Regions from separate parts of the Nocardiopsis sp. LOL_012 genome, predicted to be linked through region 1. Evidence: riboswitches for the same ligand, from Rfam matches in the RefSeq annotation. Region 1 holds a riboswitch; the other holds the start of a gene.
What was found. Region 1 has a riboswitch for thiamine pyrophosphate ahead of ACFHWE_RS06715 (ECF transporter S component). Riboswitches for the same ligand answer to the same signal wherever they lie in the genome.

Region 2: another riboswitch for thiamine pyrophosphate. It lies ahead of thiO (glycine oxidase ThiO); the one in region 1 lies ahead of ACFHWE_RS06715 (ECF transporter S component).

The regions. Positions count from the first base shown of each region.
Region 1 is NZ_JBHMIV010000007.1:96,497-104,288, forward strand. It holds gene ACFHWE_RS06695 (serine/threonine-protein kinase) at 1-225, opposite strand, end outside; gene ACFHWE_RS06700 (energy-coupling factor transporter transmembrane component T family protein) at 536-1,285, opposite strand; gene ACFHWE_RS06705 (ABC transporter ATP-binding protein) at 1,297-2,859, opposite strand; gene ACFHWE_RS06710 (ECF transporter S component) at 2,865-3,476, opposite strand; TPP riboswitch at 3,580-3,688, opposite strand; gene ACFHWE_RS06715 (ECF transporter S component) at 3,841-4,452, opposite strand; TPP riboswitch at 4,558-4,666, opposite strand; gene ACFHWE_RS06720 (transglycosylase domain-containing protein) at 4,708-6,843, opposite strand; gene ACFHWE_RS06725 (maltotransferase domain-containing protein) at 7,572-7,792, shown strand, end outside.
Region 2 is NZ_JBHMIV010000009.1:107,749-115,540, reverse strand. It holds gene ACFHWE_RS08310 (lantibiotic dehydratase family protein) at 1-277, opposite strand, end outside; gene ACFHWE_RS08305 (FxLD family lanthipeptide) at 358-528, opposite strand; gene ACFHWE_RS08300 (helix-turn-helix domain-containing protein) at 624-1,496, opposite strand; gene ACFHWE_RS08295 (DUF6879 family protein) at 1,497-2,021, opposite strand; gene ACFHWE_RS08290 (hypothetical protein) at 2,005-2,199, opposite strand; gene ACFHWE_RS08285 (hypothetical protein) at 2,319-2,603, shown strand; gene ACFHWE_RS08280 (hypothetical protein) at 2,600-3,511, shown strand; gene ACFHWE_RS08275 (hypothetical protein) at 3,534-3,986, shown strand; gene ACFHWE_RS08270 (Rv2175c family DNA-binding protein) at 4,158-4,517, opposite strand; TPP riboswitch at 4,644-4,755, shown strand; gene thiO (glycine oxidase ThiO) at 4,753-5,931, shown strand; gene thiS (sulfur carrier protein ThiS) at 5,922-6,137, shown strand; gene ACFHWE_RS08255 (thiazole synthase) at 6,140-6,910, shown strand; gene pknB (Stk1 family PASTA domain-containing Ser/Thr kinase) at 7,152-7,792, shown strand, end outside.

The sequences.
Region 1 (7,792 bases):
CACACGGCGCATCGTCTCGACCTCGCGGTGCAGGCGCGCACGCGCGATATGGTCCCCCGCCACCTCGGGCTTGAGGACCTTCACCGCGACGAACTGCTCGGTCCGGGGATCCTCGGCCTGGTAGACCACGCCCATGCCGCCCTGCCCGATACGGCGGCGGATCACGTAGTGGCCGATGCGCTCCGGCAGCTCCTCACCCATGGGGAAACCTGCCGACATTGCCATCGAGAACTCATCCCCTCACAAGACCACATACCACCGCGTCCAGCTTATCGGCCGGGGGATGGGTCACCTTCGGCTTGTACGGCCCGGCTCGGGCCCGTTGCGGTCTGCTTTCCTTCCGCCGATGCGGCAGGGGTCCTGCGTCTGCTGTACGGGCCGTGGAAGAGACCACCACGAGTATGACGGAAAAACCGCCCGGCCGGTTCCGCGAAGCCCACTTACGGTGTCCGAACACGGACACGTCATGATTCAGTCCCCTATCGGAGCTTTGCGCACCCAGGGTAGGCCCAGGCGGCCCCCTCCCCGCGAGGTGTCATGAGAAGAGGAGCACCAGAGTGCCCAGCCTCGCCGACACCGTGTAGGCGACCGCCAGCACGCAGCACGCCCCCGCGATCAGGAGGGTGTCCGCGTGTACCCAGCGGCTCGTCCTCGCCCGGGTCCGGGGACCGGTGCCGAACCCACGGGCGTCCATGGCCGTGGCCATCAGCGTCCCCGCACGAATGGCACGCACCAGCAGGGCGAACAGCCGCCCGAAGAACAGGCCCGCCCCTCGGATCGGGTCGTACCCCGCCGCCAGTCCGCGCGCCCTCCGGGCGAGCGTGACCGTGCGCCACTGGGCGACGAGCAGCGGGATGAGCCGCAGCGCCGCGAGCACCGCCATCGCGGGGCGCTCGGGCACCCGAAGCCGCTGGACCAGGCCGTCCGACATCTCGGTGGGGTCGCTGCCCGCTGCGGCCAGCAGCCCGGGCAGGGCGATCGCCAGCAGCCGGACCGCGGCGCCCACCGCCCCCTCCGCGCCGTGCTCGCCGTAGAGGTAGTTGACCAGTCCGCTGGACAGGCCCATGAGGACGAACGGGCCGCCCAGCACCAGCAGGGTCCGGCGGTCGATCCCGCTGAAGGGCACCGACGCCAGCACGACCGCCAGCACCACCCCGCCGGTGACCGCGTCCACCGCCGGGACCAGCCCGAGTCCCAGGACCAGGGCTGCCAGGAGCTTGGCAGCCGGGTTGCGCGCGGCCAGCCAGTGGCGGGCGCCGCCGCGGGGCACCTCCAGTGTCAGCATGTCGCCCACGCTCACCCACCGTCCCTCTCCGGCCGTGGCCCCGCCCGCTCCGGGCCGTCCGCGCACACCTCGGTCCGCCCGTCGGCCACCCGTACCCGCACGTCCGCCAGGGAGCGCAGGAGCGGCTCGTCGTGGGTGGCCATGACCACGGCACGCCCCTCGGCGCGCAGCGCCCCCAGCAGCTCCACCAGCTCCCGCCACGTGCGCGTGTCCTGCCCGAAGGTCGGCTCGTCCAGCACCAGGACGTCCGGGGCATGCAGAGGGCCGGAACTGAGCGCCGTGGCCACGGACAGCCGACGCTTCTCGCCCCCCGAGAGCGTGTAGGGGTGCACGTCGGCCAGCGCGGTCAGGCGCAGCCGCTCCAGGAGTTCACCGACCCACCCCTCGGCCTCGGCCCGCGCGGCCCCCGCCCGCAGCGGCGCGAAGAGCAGTTCGTCGCGGACCGTCCCCGTCACGAACTGGTCCTCGGCGTGCTGGAAGACCGTGCCCACGTGCCGTGCCAGGCGCCGGGCGGGCCAGCGGCGCAGCGGACGCCGGTCGGCCCCGGCCAACGGGCCGCGCGGCAGCACCACGCCCCGGTGGGGCCGGGTCAGCCCCGCGAGCATCATCAGCAGCGTGGACTTGCCCGCGCCGTTGGGACCGGTCAGGGCAGTGGCGGTACCGGCCGCCACCGCCAGGTCCACGTCCGAGAGCACCGTGCGCGGCGGCGCGGCGCGCACCCCCGGCTCCCTCGGAGTGCGTGCGGCGACCCCGGCCGCCTCGGCGAGCACCGGCCCGCCGGGGGCGGCGGGCACCACGGGCGCGGGTTCGGCGCCGGGGATCCACACCCCCTGTCCGGCGAGGGCCGCGCCGTGCTCGGCGAAGACGGAGCCGGGCGGCCCGTCGGCGGCCACACCGCCACCCGGTTCCAGGACCACGACGCGGTCCACCAGGTCCACGACGTCGGCCACCCGGTGCTCGACCAGCACCAGTGTCGCCTCGGTCTCCGCCAACAGGGTCGAGAGCACGCCCCGGACGAGTGCGGCGCCCTCCGGGTCGAGGTTGGCCGTGGGCTCGTCCAGCAGCAGCAGGCGGGGGCGCATGGCCAGCGCCCCGGCGAGCGCCAGGCGCTGCTTCTCCCCTCCGGACAGGGCACCGGTGGGATGGCTCCGCCCGTAGGGGAAGCCCACCGCAGCCAGGGCGGCGTCGACGCGCGGCCAGATCAGCTCGGGGGCCACACCCAGGTTCTCCGGGCCGAAGGCCACGTCGTCGCCCGCGCGCGCCATCACGAGCTGGGTCTCGGGGTCCTGGCCGACGAGGCCGACCGCGCCCCGGCGCCGGTCGGCCGGGGCACCGTCCACCAGGAGGGTGCCCTCCTGGTCTCCAGCGATGGCGCCGTCGGGGCCGGTGAGCCCGGCCAGCGCGTGCAGGAGCGTCGACTTGCCCGCGCCGGAGGCCCCCAACAGCAGGACCCGCTCACCGGGTTCGACGGTCAGGTCCACGCCGCGCAGGGCGTGGGCGGTGCGTCCGGAGTGCTTCCATCCCCAGCCGGAGAGCTCGACGCGCGCTCCGCAGGGACCTGTGGTGCTGCCCACCGGGCTCAGCCCCGGGCCGAGGGGAAGGGGGCCAGCGCGCCCGCCTTGGCCAGGGCGGTGGTCAGCAGGCGGGCACCCACCCCGGCGATGGCCGCCGAGCTGGCGACGGCGATGAGGGCGTAGGCGATCTGGTAGCCCAGCGGCCAGGTGAGGTTGTAGAAGACGTTGTCGCGAATGGCGGGAGAGAGTCCGGCGACCGCGGCGGCGAGGACGGCCGCGCCCATGCCCCAGCGGCGGTAGCCCAGGAGGAGGAAGACCAGTTCGGGCAGGATCCCCTGGAGGGCACCGTGGAAGAGGACGATGATCTCCCAATGGTTGCCCAGCACGGCCGACACCGAGGCGGCGACGACCGAGGTGAGCAGGGCGGCCCCGGGCTTGCGGATGATCAGCCCGCCCAGCACGCCGGAGATCATCCACATGCCGTAGATGACGGCCTGTCCGGGCGGGAAGGCCACGAACAGCGGCGTGGTGACGGTCCACAGGATGTTCCACAGCCAGAACACGGCGCCGACGGCGACCCCGATCACGGCAACGGCCACAAGGTCGGCCGCATGCCAGCCCCATACCCTGTCGACGGTGTCTCTCCGTTCCTGGGAGGAGGGGGTGTCGTTGCTCATCGGTGTCCCTTCGCCGGTGTGACAAGGGCTCACGCGGCCAAAAGCGCCCCCGGGCAGCGCGGCACCGCACGCCGGAAACCGGCGCGCGGAACGCACGCCACCGGTGACGGTTCCTACGACTTCCTTCGCCGACATGACCCAGATCAGGTGTGTAAGGGTCTGCGGCCTCGGTGCCGCACTCTCAGCGCTCATGCGCTCCCCTGTCGATCGGCACCCATTATGCGTTAGAGATCGTCATGTATGACAACAAGAGGTGCTACCTCGCCTCGTTGCTCGTGCCGGATGACCGGCCGGTGCGTGCAGGAGTGCAGGCCTGCCCTCCCCGGAGGACCCGACCACCGGGTTCGACGGTCGGGTCGCCGACTCAGCCCCGGGCCGAGGGGAAGGGGGCCAGCGCGCCCGCCTTGGCCAGGGCGGTGGTCAGCAGGCGGGCACCCACCCCGGCGATGGCCGCCGAGCTGGCGATGACGATGAGGCCGTAGGCGATCTGGTAGCCCAGCGGCCAGGTGACGTTGTAGAAGACGTTGTCGCGAATGGCGGGAGAGATCCCGGCGACCGCGGCGGCGAGGACGGCCGCGCCCATGCCCCAGCGACGGTAGCCCAGGAGGAGGAAGACCAGTTCGGGCAGGATCCCCTGGAGGGTGCCGTCGAGGATCACCATGATCCCCCACTGGGTGCCCAGCACGGCCGACACCGAAGCGGCGGCGACCGAGGTGAGCAGGGCGGCCCCGGGCTTGCGGATGATCAGCCCGCCCAGCACGCCGGAGATCATCCACATGCCGTAGATGACGGCCTGTCCGGGCGGGAAGGCCACGAACAGCGGCGTGGTGACGGTCCACAGGATGTTCCACAGCCAGAACACGGCGCCGACGGCGACGCCGATGACGGCGGCCACCACGACGTCGACGGTGCGCCACTCGCGTGCCCTGCCGACGGTTTCCTTCCAGGCTCCCGTCGTACGGGTGTCGTTGCTCATCGGTGTCCCTTCGCCGGTGTGACGAGGGCTCATGCGGCCAAGAGCGCCCCCGGGCAGCGCGGCGCCGCGCGCGCCGGGAACCGGTGCGCGGGACACACGCCACCGGTGACGGTTCCTACGACTTCCTTCGCTGGCATGACCCAGATCAGGTGTGTAAGGGTCTGCGGCCTCGGTGCCGCACTCTCAGCGCTCATGCGCTCCCCTGTCGGTCGGCATCCATTATGTGCCATAAGGCGGCGTATCTGACAAGGGGCCCTATTCTTCGGCCTGGGTCCCGTCCCCGCCGCCGTCGTCCCCGTCGTCGTCCTCCGGCTCCGCGTCGGGGTTTCCGAAGACCTTGGGCGAACTCGCGAAACCGTTCGCGGGCAGCGACGCGGTCGCCCGGCTCATGGTGTCGCTCCAGATCGGACCGGGCAGGGTCCCGCCGTAGACGATGCCGTAGTAGCGCCCGCCGATGGTCACCCCCTCCAGGGGGTGGCTCTCACCACCGCGGATGTCGCCGACGGCCACGGCTCCGGCCAGGCCCGGCGTGTAACCGGCGAACCACGCGTAGGCGGCGCTGTCGGTCGTCCCCGTCTTGCCCGCGGCGGCGCGTCCGATCCCCAGCCCGGCGGCGGTCCCGCCGTTGAGGGGCTCCTGGAGCAGGTGGTTGACACCGTCGGCCACGTGCTGGTCGATGACCTGCTCGCATTCGGACTCCACCGGGATCTCCCGGTAGGACTCGCTCTCGGGCCGGCCGGCGGTGATGGAGCGCACCGGCAGGGGCTCGCAGTACACGCCCCGGGCCGCGAAGGTGGCGTAGGCGGCGGCCATGGTCAGCGGCGAGACCTCCTGGTCCCCCAGGGTGAAGGAGCTCCACACCCCCAGCGGCGCCCCGTCGGCGCGGTGCACGCCCAGCCGCTCGGCCATCCGCGCGGTCTCGCACAGGCCCACCTTGCGCTGGAGCTGCGCGAAGTAGGTGTTCACCGAGCCCCGGGTCCCGCTGAGCATGTTGTGCGAGCCCGCGCTGCTCTCCCCGGCGTTGCGCACCTCCCAGGGCGCCATCTGTCCGCCGTCACAGTTGGTCAGGCCCTTCACCTCCAGCTCCTTGGGCGAGGAGAAACTCGTCCCGTACCCCAGCCCGGCGTCGAGCGCGGCGGCGAGGGTGAACGCCTTGAACGTCGATCCCGCCTGGTAGCCGTTGCCACCCCCGTCGATCCGGTCCACCGCGAGGTTGATGGAGGTGGTGCCGGGGTCCGACTCGTCGAACCCGTACCGCAGGTTCTGGGCCATCGCCCGCACCTCCCCGGTACCGGGCTCGACCAGGGCCTGCACGGCGAACTTCGCCGACCCCTCGCTCGGCACGCGGTCGTCGACGGCCGCCTTGGCTGCGGCCTGCATGCCGCTGTCCAGCGTCGTGCGCACGGTCAGGCCGCCGTGCCGCATCAGTTGCAGGCGCTCCTCCTCCGTCTCGCCCAGGACGTCCGTGCGCGAGAGCCAGCGGATGACGTAGTCGCAGAAGAACGGGTGGTCACTGGAGTAGCAGCTCCCCCCGCGCGGGGTCGGTTCCAGATTCAGGTCCTCGGCGGCGTAGCGCGCCGCCTCGGCCTCACCCAGCTCCCCCACGGCGACCATCCGGTCCAGGACGAGGTCGCGCCGGGCCCGGGCCGCCTCCGGGTTGCTCAGGGGGTCGTAGTAGGAGGGCGCCCGCACGAGCCCGGCCAGCAGCGCGGCCTGGCCCGGGTCCAGTTCGGCGGCGGGCACGGAGAAGTACCGCTGGGCGGCCACCTCGATCCCGTGCGCGCCCGCGCCGAAGTAGGCGAGGTTCAGGTAGCCCTCCAGGATCTCGTCCTTGGTCATCCGCTCCTCGATGCCGAGGGCGTAGCGCAGTTCGACCACCTTGCGGGACAGGGTGCGCTCCTGGGCCAGGGCCACCTCCTCGTCGGTGACGGCGGACTCGATGAGCGCGTTCTTCACGAACTGCTGGGTGATGGTGGAGCCGCCCTGGGTGTCGCCCTGGAGGGTGCGCACCGCGGCCCGCACGAAGCCCTGGAGGTCGAAGCCGTTGTGCTCGTAGAAGCGGGCGTCCTCGATCGCCATCAGGGCCGCGGGCGCCCAAGTGCCCATGCGGTCGAGGGTGACCACCTCGCGCTCGCGTTCGGCGACCTCCGCGATCCGCTCCCCCTCGACGTCCGTGAGCAGGACCCGCTGTGACAGGTGGGGCATCTCCAGTTCGTCGGGCATCGCCATGAAGGCCCGTGCGGTGTCGCGGCCCATGAGGCCCAGGACACCGGCCCACGGCAGGACGAGGGCGGCCACCAGCAGCCCGGCCAGTGCCGCGGTCCCCGCGAGCCGGGCGAGGTCGTGCCTTCGCCAGAGCGCTCCTGTCCCCTTGCCGCCAGCCCCAGTCACAGGCCCCCCTCACAGCCGCGTTCAAAGACAGCTCTCGGAGCCCACACTCGCAGGGCCGCTGCGGACGGACCCCGGCGGCGAGGGACGTGTCATCGAAAAACTTCCCCAACCCATGGCAAAACACATAGATCACTCATAAGCCGCATAACAAAGACAGGCCCGACGGACGCCGTGGAGCACGTCCACACATCTCGATATCAAGAGGAATCTGCCACGAAGCGAACCGCGTTCGGCACATCGCTCCAAAACGGATGCAAACAACTCCTTTCACGCACTCCGAACGCGAGGGGATGTCCGCAATAGGAGACTGCAAACCAGGACCGCATTCGACCATCCCTACCCACATCCACGGCGCGCCCAACATGTGAGGGGATCATTCCAACTTCTCTCTACAAAAGCCCTGAAAACCTCCTCAGAGAGGGCTGCAGCTAGCTCTTCCTTATGTACCGTTTGAGAGGTTTGTCCAGGTCAAAGCGGCTTAATATCAAACAAATGCCATCAAGGACAGTGTGATAAGGATCACATAAATGATCCGGCCTCGACACTCAGCCAAACCCCACAAGAGGGCAGACGATAGACAGCGGAGTGCCCTGAAGCCGCAATCCGGACAGCTTTTTCCCGACACTTCGTTACGCGCGCCTTTCCTTGGATGACGTTCGCGTAATTTTTCAGAGAACCCACCGCCCGAAGTCCACAACGCCCGAACCATGACAATGACGGTGTAGCCAGTGATCGGTCGCCTGCCCATACTCGACATCTCTCCAGACAACGGCCTGGGACCGGTGAAAGCCGTCCCCGGCGAACGCTTCACCGTGAGCGCCACGGTCATCCGGGAGGGCCACGACTCCCTCGCGGCAGGCGTCGTCCTGCACTCCCCGGAAGGCCGGCGCGAAGCGCTCGTCCCCATGCGCGAACGCGCGCCCGGAACCGACCGCCACGAAGCCGAGGT
Region 2 (7,792 bases), on a different contig from region 1:
AGCGGGCGGTGGCCAGCGCCGCCCGCCGCACTCGGCGCGGCTTCGGCGCGTGCCCCTCCAGGATGGATTCGACCTGACGGGCCAGGTCCGGGCTGGTGGCGGACACCGCCTGCCGGAAGGTGGCGTCAGCCCACACCGTGCCCAGCCACGCACGCCAGTCGTCGATTCGGGCGTCGGGTCCCGGCCACGGGGCCATGTCCGGTCCGGTGAGGTTCGCTGCGGCGCGCAGCATCCCCCCACCCGCGCCTCGGTACAGGCTCGGTCGTGAGCGCGTCATCCCTCTGTCCCTCTCCGGGTGGGAGGGTGCGGGCCGGTCGGCAACCGGTCGTCCGGTCCGCACCCCGGGGTGGGCTCGGACTAGGAAGTGGTGCAGGCGCTCGGGCAGGAGCTCCCGCAGGTGTCTCCGGTGCTGCACGCCAGGATCGACTCGGTCACCGGCGTGCCCTCGATGAAGGAGATGTCGAGACCGAACGGGTCGGTGGCTTCGGTGTCAGTGGTGTCCTGCTGGGATTCCTGCGCCAAGCGCATCGCTCACTCTTTCCGGTAGGGGGCTCTGGCACAGGAAAGACTAGGCACGCCGGAAAGTCGTTTGAAGGACTTTCACGGGTGGGAATAAATTCACGCTACGGAATGTCGGTTTTCGCTCGTTCTCGATATTCCTGGGCGAGTCGGCCGAGAAACAAGCGGGCATCCTCATGCGCGAGGGATCGGTCGTGGTAGAAGTCGAAGATCTCTTCGCTGTAGGCGATGTCCTTGGGGTCGCGTAGCGCCAGCTCACCGGTGAACACCTCAACGGTGACGAGCCGGTCGTCGTAGAGCGTGAACCCGTTGAGCGGCCCGCTCGGGACTGGAGGGTGGGCGGGGACGATCCGGATGTCCACCCCGGCCAGCTCACTCAAGGACGCGAGGCGGTCCATCTGCAACGCCATGACCGTGGGCGGGCACAGCGGCCAGCGCAGCGCGGCCTCGGTGAGCACGAACACGAACCGTCGTCCCGGCTGGTAGAGGGCCTGTTGGCGTTCCAGTCGGCGGGCCAGGGCCGTGTGCCACTCCGCACCGCGGTTCACCAGTGGGTGCGCCAGGCTCTGTCGCGCGTATTCGGGGGTCTGCAGCAGGCCGGTGATCATGCACGGCAGGAAGTAGCGGATCGTGGCCGCCGCGCCCTCGATGGCGGCCAGGTCGCGCTGCAGCTCCCCCAAGCCGCGTTGCAGCGCGGTGCGGAACCCCTGGTAGTCGGAGTTGGTCACCCGCGCCAGCTCCAGCAGGCGCACCCCGTCCCCTCCTTCCAAGGGGACGCCGAGGGCGGTGAGGATGCGTTCGACGTCCAGATGGGAGGGGCGGATGCGGTTGTTCTCGATCTTGCTGATCTTGGCCTGGCTCATACCGGCGCGGGCGGCCAGGCCCGCACCGGTCATCCCGGCAGCGCGGCGGAGCCGGCGCAGGGCGTCGGCCAGTTCGCCGCGCTGCCGGTCGGCGTTCTCGGGCTCAAGGGTCAATCAGCGGACCTTGTAGTACTCGGTGAAGGGGGTGGAGTGCTCCAGGGCCAGGTCCTTGTACCGGACATAGGGGGCGGGGTCGGTGTCCTCCAGCAGTTCCCGGCCGGTCTGGGTGCCGTCGGCAGCGTAGTGCATGAGGACCACATGCGTGTCGTCGAAGAGCCAGAAGTCCTGCCGGGGAAGGCCGGGGTCGGGGGTGGTGGCGAAGTCGAGGATGTTGACCTCCTCTCCCGCCTGGACGCTGAAGGCGTACCCCCACTCGAACTGGAACCGCAGGTGGTCGCCGACAGGGCTGGTGAGGGTGTGGACCCTGCGCATCCGGCGCCCGGCTTCCACGTGCTCGCGGACCTTGATCAGGTAGGTGTCGGTGTGCAGCTCCTCGGCGGGCCGTGCTTCTCCGGCCAGGAAACGGCGCAGCTCGTCCTCTTCCTCGGGCACGGTGTAGCCCGGCAGAGTCTCCAGCCGGAACGCCTCCCGGCGGAAGGAGTGGAAGAACTCCTGCCAGGCGTCACCTTCCAAGCGCACAGGCGGCCTCCTCGATGAGGTGGGCGGGGATCTCGACGGCCACTTCACCGGCGGAGAGGGCGAGTTCTTCGGTGGCCTTCAACAGCGGCCCCTGGACGATCACGGTTCCCGTCCCGGTGGAGAACACACCCGGGCAGTCGTTCCGGTTGCAATCACCAGAAAGTTTCCGAAGTGCCATGAATCATCCTTTCCGTATGGCATTATCGAGAATTCACGGTAGAGAGCGGCTGGGGTGACGGTCAACTCATCCGGGAGTATTCACGCTCGGGAATATTCCTTCGGTGTTCAGGAAGGGCTGTGGACGAGTCACGCCAGAGGATCGAGTCGGTCAAGGCGCACACCGCTCTGGGGGGCCGTCTGGTGCACGGCTGCCAGTCCGCTCCCTCACAGCGGGGCGGGGTGGTGGCGGCCTACGGCACGCCGATGAACAGGTTCCGCGATGACCTGGCCGGGTTCCGGGACATGTGGATCGACAGGGTCCGCTCCTTCGACACCTCGACCTGGCCGGCTGCGGCCATGATGGGGTGGGGCCTCCAAGGTCCCGCCCCTGTCCGGTGGCCTTCAGGAAGGACCCCATCATGAAGCAGACCCGGATCGACCGGCTGCGCACCCGGCTCACCGCCGAAGCAGGTATCGACACGGTCAAGGCCCAAACGCTGCACAGTTGGGAGCTCTCCCACGTCGAACGCCTCACCACCAGGGACGGCGGCACGGTGGTCCTCAAGGTCGCTAGCGAGCCGTTCACCCGTGAGGCCGACCACCTGCACTGCGCCCACCGCGCCGGGATACGTGTTCCTCGCCTCCTGGGTGTCGTGCACGAGGCGTCAACGGTGGGGATGCTCCAGAAGGATCTGGGGCCGGGGGTGCGCGAACCCACCGACGCGGACGGGATCGCGGCAGCGCTGGCCCTGCACACCGCGTCCGTGCCCGGCCACCTTGAGGAAGGCGGTAGCGCGTGGCTCACCTGCCTGCCACAGCGAGCTCTGGACACCGTCGGTGCACTGCGCGAGCGGGGCAGGTGGGGAGACACCGAGCGGATCGCCGACCTTCTGCGCCTGGTCTCGGACGCCGCTCCGGCACGCGCCCAGGGTGCGGAACTGGCCCCCTACGGGTGGGTGCACTCAGAGTTCCACCCCACCAGTCTGATCGTCACCGGCGAAGGCGTGTCCGTCCTCGACCTGGCGCGCACCTTCCACGGGCCGGGCCTGATGGACCTGGCGTCCTGGCACGGCACCGTCGACCCCGCGGACCCAGACCTGTTGGCCGGTTTCCTGGACTCCTATGTCGAGGCGGGCGGGCCCGCACAGACCCTGAGCCGCCGGGGCGGACTGGACGCGGCCCGGTGGGCGCTGGGCTGGCACCGTGTATGGATCGTGGAGTGGTACCTGTCCCAGGCCGCCCGGTGGATGGACAACCCCGAGACCGACCCCCTGTACATCCGCGTGGTGGGCACCCATCTGGAGGAAGCCACCGCTCTGCTCGACCTTTGACAGACCGATGAGGAGCCCCGTGATGGCCGTACCAGCCCAAATCCACCCCTTCGAGCAGATGACCACCCCTGGGGGTGTGCAGGTACCCGTCGATGAGGACCTCGTCCCACTCCTGGAGCGCTTGTGGGCGCTGGGAATGCGCACGAAATCGAGTTGTCAGGACTACGGGGCCCTGCTGGCGATGTCCGCCCCCGGTCTGCCCGCAGGAGACCAGAGGTGGGTCGACTTCCACGCCGACCGCTGCTGGGTGGAGATGGACGCCGCCGATGCTGAGGAACTGGTGGGCCTGCTGTCCCGAGACGGCGAGTTGCGGATGGCCGTGTCCCAGTGGGGAACGGCCCGGTCATGGCTGTGCGTGCGCCCCCTCCTACCGGCTTTGGAGAAGACCAGCGGCCACACCGCTTCCAGCGCCCACCTGTTCTTTCCCCGGGAGCACCTGGACCGGGTACTGCACGTACTCTCTGCCGTGAGCTGAGGGCTTCCCGTACCGCACCACGCACCCGAAGCGCAGCCGGGAGGGATCACGCCGCAGGCGGCCTCTGAGAGCGGCGTCAGGCGCGGCCGTCCCGCCCCGCGGTCGAAGTTCTCCCCGGAACGAGAATCGACGCCCGTCCTCGCCGCAGAGCGCATCTCGGCCCCATGGCGACTAGAACGCCATCCCCTGGGCCCTTCGGCGCACCTCGGTCCCGCGGTTCTCGCGCATGGCCTGGATGGGGGTGCCCGGCAGCGAGTCGTCGGGGGTGAACAGCCAGCGCAGCGCCTCCTCGGTGGAGAAGCCCGCGTCGGTGAGCAGCACCAGCGTGCCCGGTAGACCCTTGACGAGGTCGGTGCCGTCGATGAACGCCGCGGGTATGGACAGTTCACCGCCCCGGACCAGCCCCATCATCCGCTTCTCACGGATCAGCGTCTTGATCCGGTTGGGGCTCACGCCCAGCGGCCCGGCCGCCTCCTTGAGCGTCAGCCACTCGCCGATCAGTGCGTCGATGTCGGGTTCGCTTCGTGTCACCCCTCCAATCTGCCACACGCGCCGCGAAGGCGCGCACCTTCGCGCCCCGGGGCGGACGTTCGCGGGGGGTGAACCGCCTCTCAGTGGTGCTCCACGGCGTGTCGACTACGATGAGGTGGCAGAACACGAACGTCCCGCGGGAGCCGGGTGGAGCCGGCTGAGAGGGAGGCCGGTCCGCCTCCGACCGCATGAACCTGATCCGGGTCATACCGGCGAAGGGAGTGGCACCGAAGCCATGCCCACCTCCGATTCCGGCGTGGTCGTGGTCGGCGGCGGCCTCATCGGGCGCGTCACGGCCTGGCGCGCCGCGCAGCGGGGCCTGCCGGTCACCGTCGTCCAGCCCGCGGCCTCCGACGCGGGCGCCGCCTCCACGGTCGCGGCGGGCATGCTCACTCCGGCCACCGAGGCGGCCTTCGGCGAGGAGCCGCTCATGGAGCTGGGCCTCCGGTCGGCGGGTCTGTACGCGGACTTCGTCGCCGAGCTGGAGGCCGCCTCGGGTGTGGAGGTGGGCTACCGCACCAGCGGGACCCTGCTGGTCGCCTTCGACCGCGACGACCTGGCCGCCCTCGCCGACCTGCACGGCCTCCAGGAGCGCCTGGGCGTGGCGGGTGAGCGCCTGACCGGCCGCGAGTGCCGCCGGCTGGAGCCGATGCTGGCGCCCTCGGTGCGCGGCGGCCTGCTCTGCCCCGATGACCACTCCGTGGACCCCCGGCGCCTGCTGCGGGCCCTGTCGGCGGCGGGCGGGCGCGCCGGTGTGTCCGAGGTGTCCGACCGCGCCGTGGGGGTCCTCTCCCCCGGCCCGGGCGGAGCCCGGCTGGGTGTGCGCCTGTCCGGGGGGCGGACCCTGCCCGCGGACCAGGTGGTCCTGGCCGCCGGGTGCTGGGGCGAACGGATCGCCGTCCCCGAACCGGTGGTGCCGGCGCTGCGCCCGGTCAAGGGCCAACTGCTGCGCATGCGCGGTCCGGAGGGGGAGCCGCCGATCGTCGGGCGGACCGTCCGGGGCCTGGTCCGGGGGTTCCCCGTCTACTTCGTCCCGCGCGAGGACGGGGAGGTGGTGGTCGGCGCCACTCAGGAGGAGCTGGGGCACGACACCGCGCTCACCGCCGGGGGACTGTGGCAGGTGCTCAGGGACGCGCGCGAACTCGTGCCCGGGGTGAGCGAGCTGGAGGTCACCGAGACGTGCGTGGGGCTGCGCCCGGGTTCGCCGGACAACGAACCGCTGCTGGGCCCCACCCGGGTCCCGGGGCTGCACCTAGCCGCCGGGCACTTCCGCCACGGCGTCCTGCTGACGCCGGTGACGGGGGAGGCGATGGCCGAGGTGCTCACCGACGGGGCGCTGCCCGGCTACGCGCGCCGGTTCGCCGCGGACCGTGTGGACGCCGGGGCTTCGACAGGGGAGGGACAGTGGAACTGATCGTCAACGGGGACCGGAGCGAGGTCCCCGAGGGTACGACCGTCGCGGACGTCGTGCGGGGCCTGACCGCCCCCGGCGGGGGCGAGGTCCCGGGCGGTATCGCCGCGGCCGTCAACGACGAGGTGGTCCGCCGGGCGGTGTGGGGGTCGACCCCGCTGTCGCCCGACGACCGCGTGGACGTGCTGACCGCCGTACAGGGGGGTTGAGGATGACCGACACGTTCGACGACCCGCTGGTGATCGCGGGCACCGCCTTCGGCTCCAGGCTGATCACCGGCACCGGCGGCGCTCCGTCGCTGGAGGTGCTGGAGGAGGCGCTCACCGTCTCCGGTACGGAGCTGACGACCGTGGCGATGCGCCGGGTCTCCCCCGGCACCCGCGGTTCGGTCTGGGACGTGCTGGAGCGCAACAAGATCCGGCCCCTGCCCAACACCGCGGGCTGTTTCACCGCGGCCGACGCAGTGCGCACGGCCCGGCTGGGCCGGGAGGCGCTGGGCACCGACTGGGTCAAGCTGGAGGTGGTGGCGGACGAGCACACTCTGCTGCCGGACCCCGTGGAGCTGCTGGAGGCCGCCGAGCTCCTGGTGGACGAGGGCTTCACCGTGCTGCCCTACACCAACGACGACCCGGTCCTGGCCCGGCGGCTGGAGCAGGCCGGGTGCGCGGCGGTGATGCCGCTGGCGGCGCCGATCGGCTCCGGCCTGGGCATCCGCAACCCGCACAACCTGGAGCTGATCGTGGAGGGCGCGGGGGTCCCGGTGATCGTGGACGCCGGGATCGGTACCGCCAGTGACGCCGCGCTGGCGATGGAGCTGGGCTGCGACGCCGTGCTGCTCGCCACCGCCGTGACCCGCGCCCAGGACCCGGTCCTAATGGCGGCGGCGATGCGTGACGCGGTCCGCGCGGGCCGGGCCGCACGCCTGGCGGGGCGGATTCCGGTGCGCCGCCACGCGCGGGCCTCCTCGCCGGCGGTGGACTGACGCCCGGCGCCTTGCGCCCGTCCTCTACCGTGGGTGGGGCGTGCGCCGCCTCGGCGGCGCACGCCCGATGACAACCCAGGCGCGAGCGCCTTCCACGAGCGTGGTTCGGGCGACGCGACCGTGATCCGCGGGGCGGACGGGTACGTGCTTTCCGCTATCGTGTCCGTTCGACACCCGGTGTCGTGTACGCGCCTTCGGGACGCGACCGCCCGTGCTCCCCGCAACAAGGACACTCTCCGCCGTGGACATGACGACTTCCGATCCCCTCGTAGGCGCGACGCTGGACCGACGCTACTTCGTCGAGTCCAGGATCGCCGGTGGCGGGATGGCGACCGTCTACGTCGCCCACGACCTGAGGCTCGACCGGCGACTGGCGCTGAAGGTCATGCACGCGTCGCTCGCCCAGGATCCGACGTTCGTCCAGCGCTTCATCAACGAGGCGCACTCCGTCGCCAAGCTCTCCCACCCCAACGTCGTCCAGGTCTTCGACCAGGGTGAGGACCGGGGGCACGTCTTCCTGGCCATGGAGTACGTTCCGGGACTGACCCTGCGCGAGCACCTGAGGTCGCGCGGCCGCCTGCCGGCGCGCGAGGCGCTCCAGGTGATGGCCCCGGTGCTGGCGGCCCTGGGCGCCGCCCACCAGGCCGGGATGATCCACCGCGACGTCAAGCCGGAGAACGTGCTCATCACCGAGGACGGCCGGGTGAAGGTGGCCGACTTCGGTCTGGCCCGCGCGGTGGAGCAGTCGCAGCAGGGCCTCACCCGCACCGGCACCCTGATGGGCACGGCCGCCTACCTTGCGCCCGAGCAGATCGAACAGGGTGTGGCCGACGCGCGCACCGACGTCTACTCCGCGGGCATCATGCTCTACGAGCTGCTCAC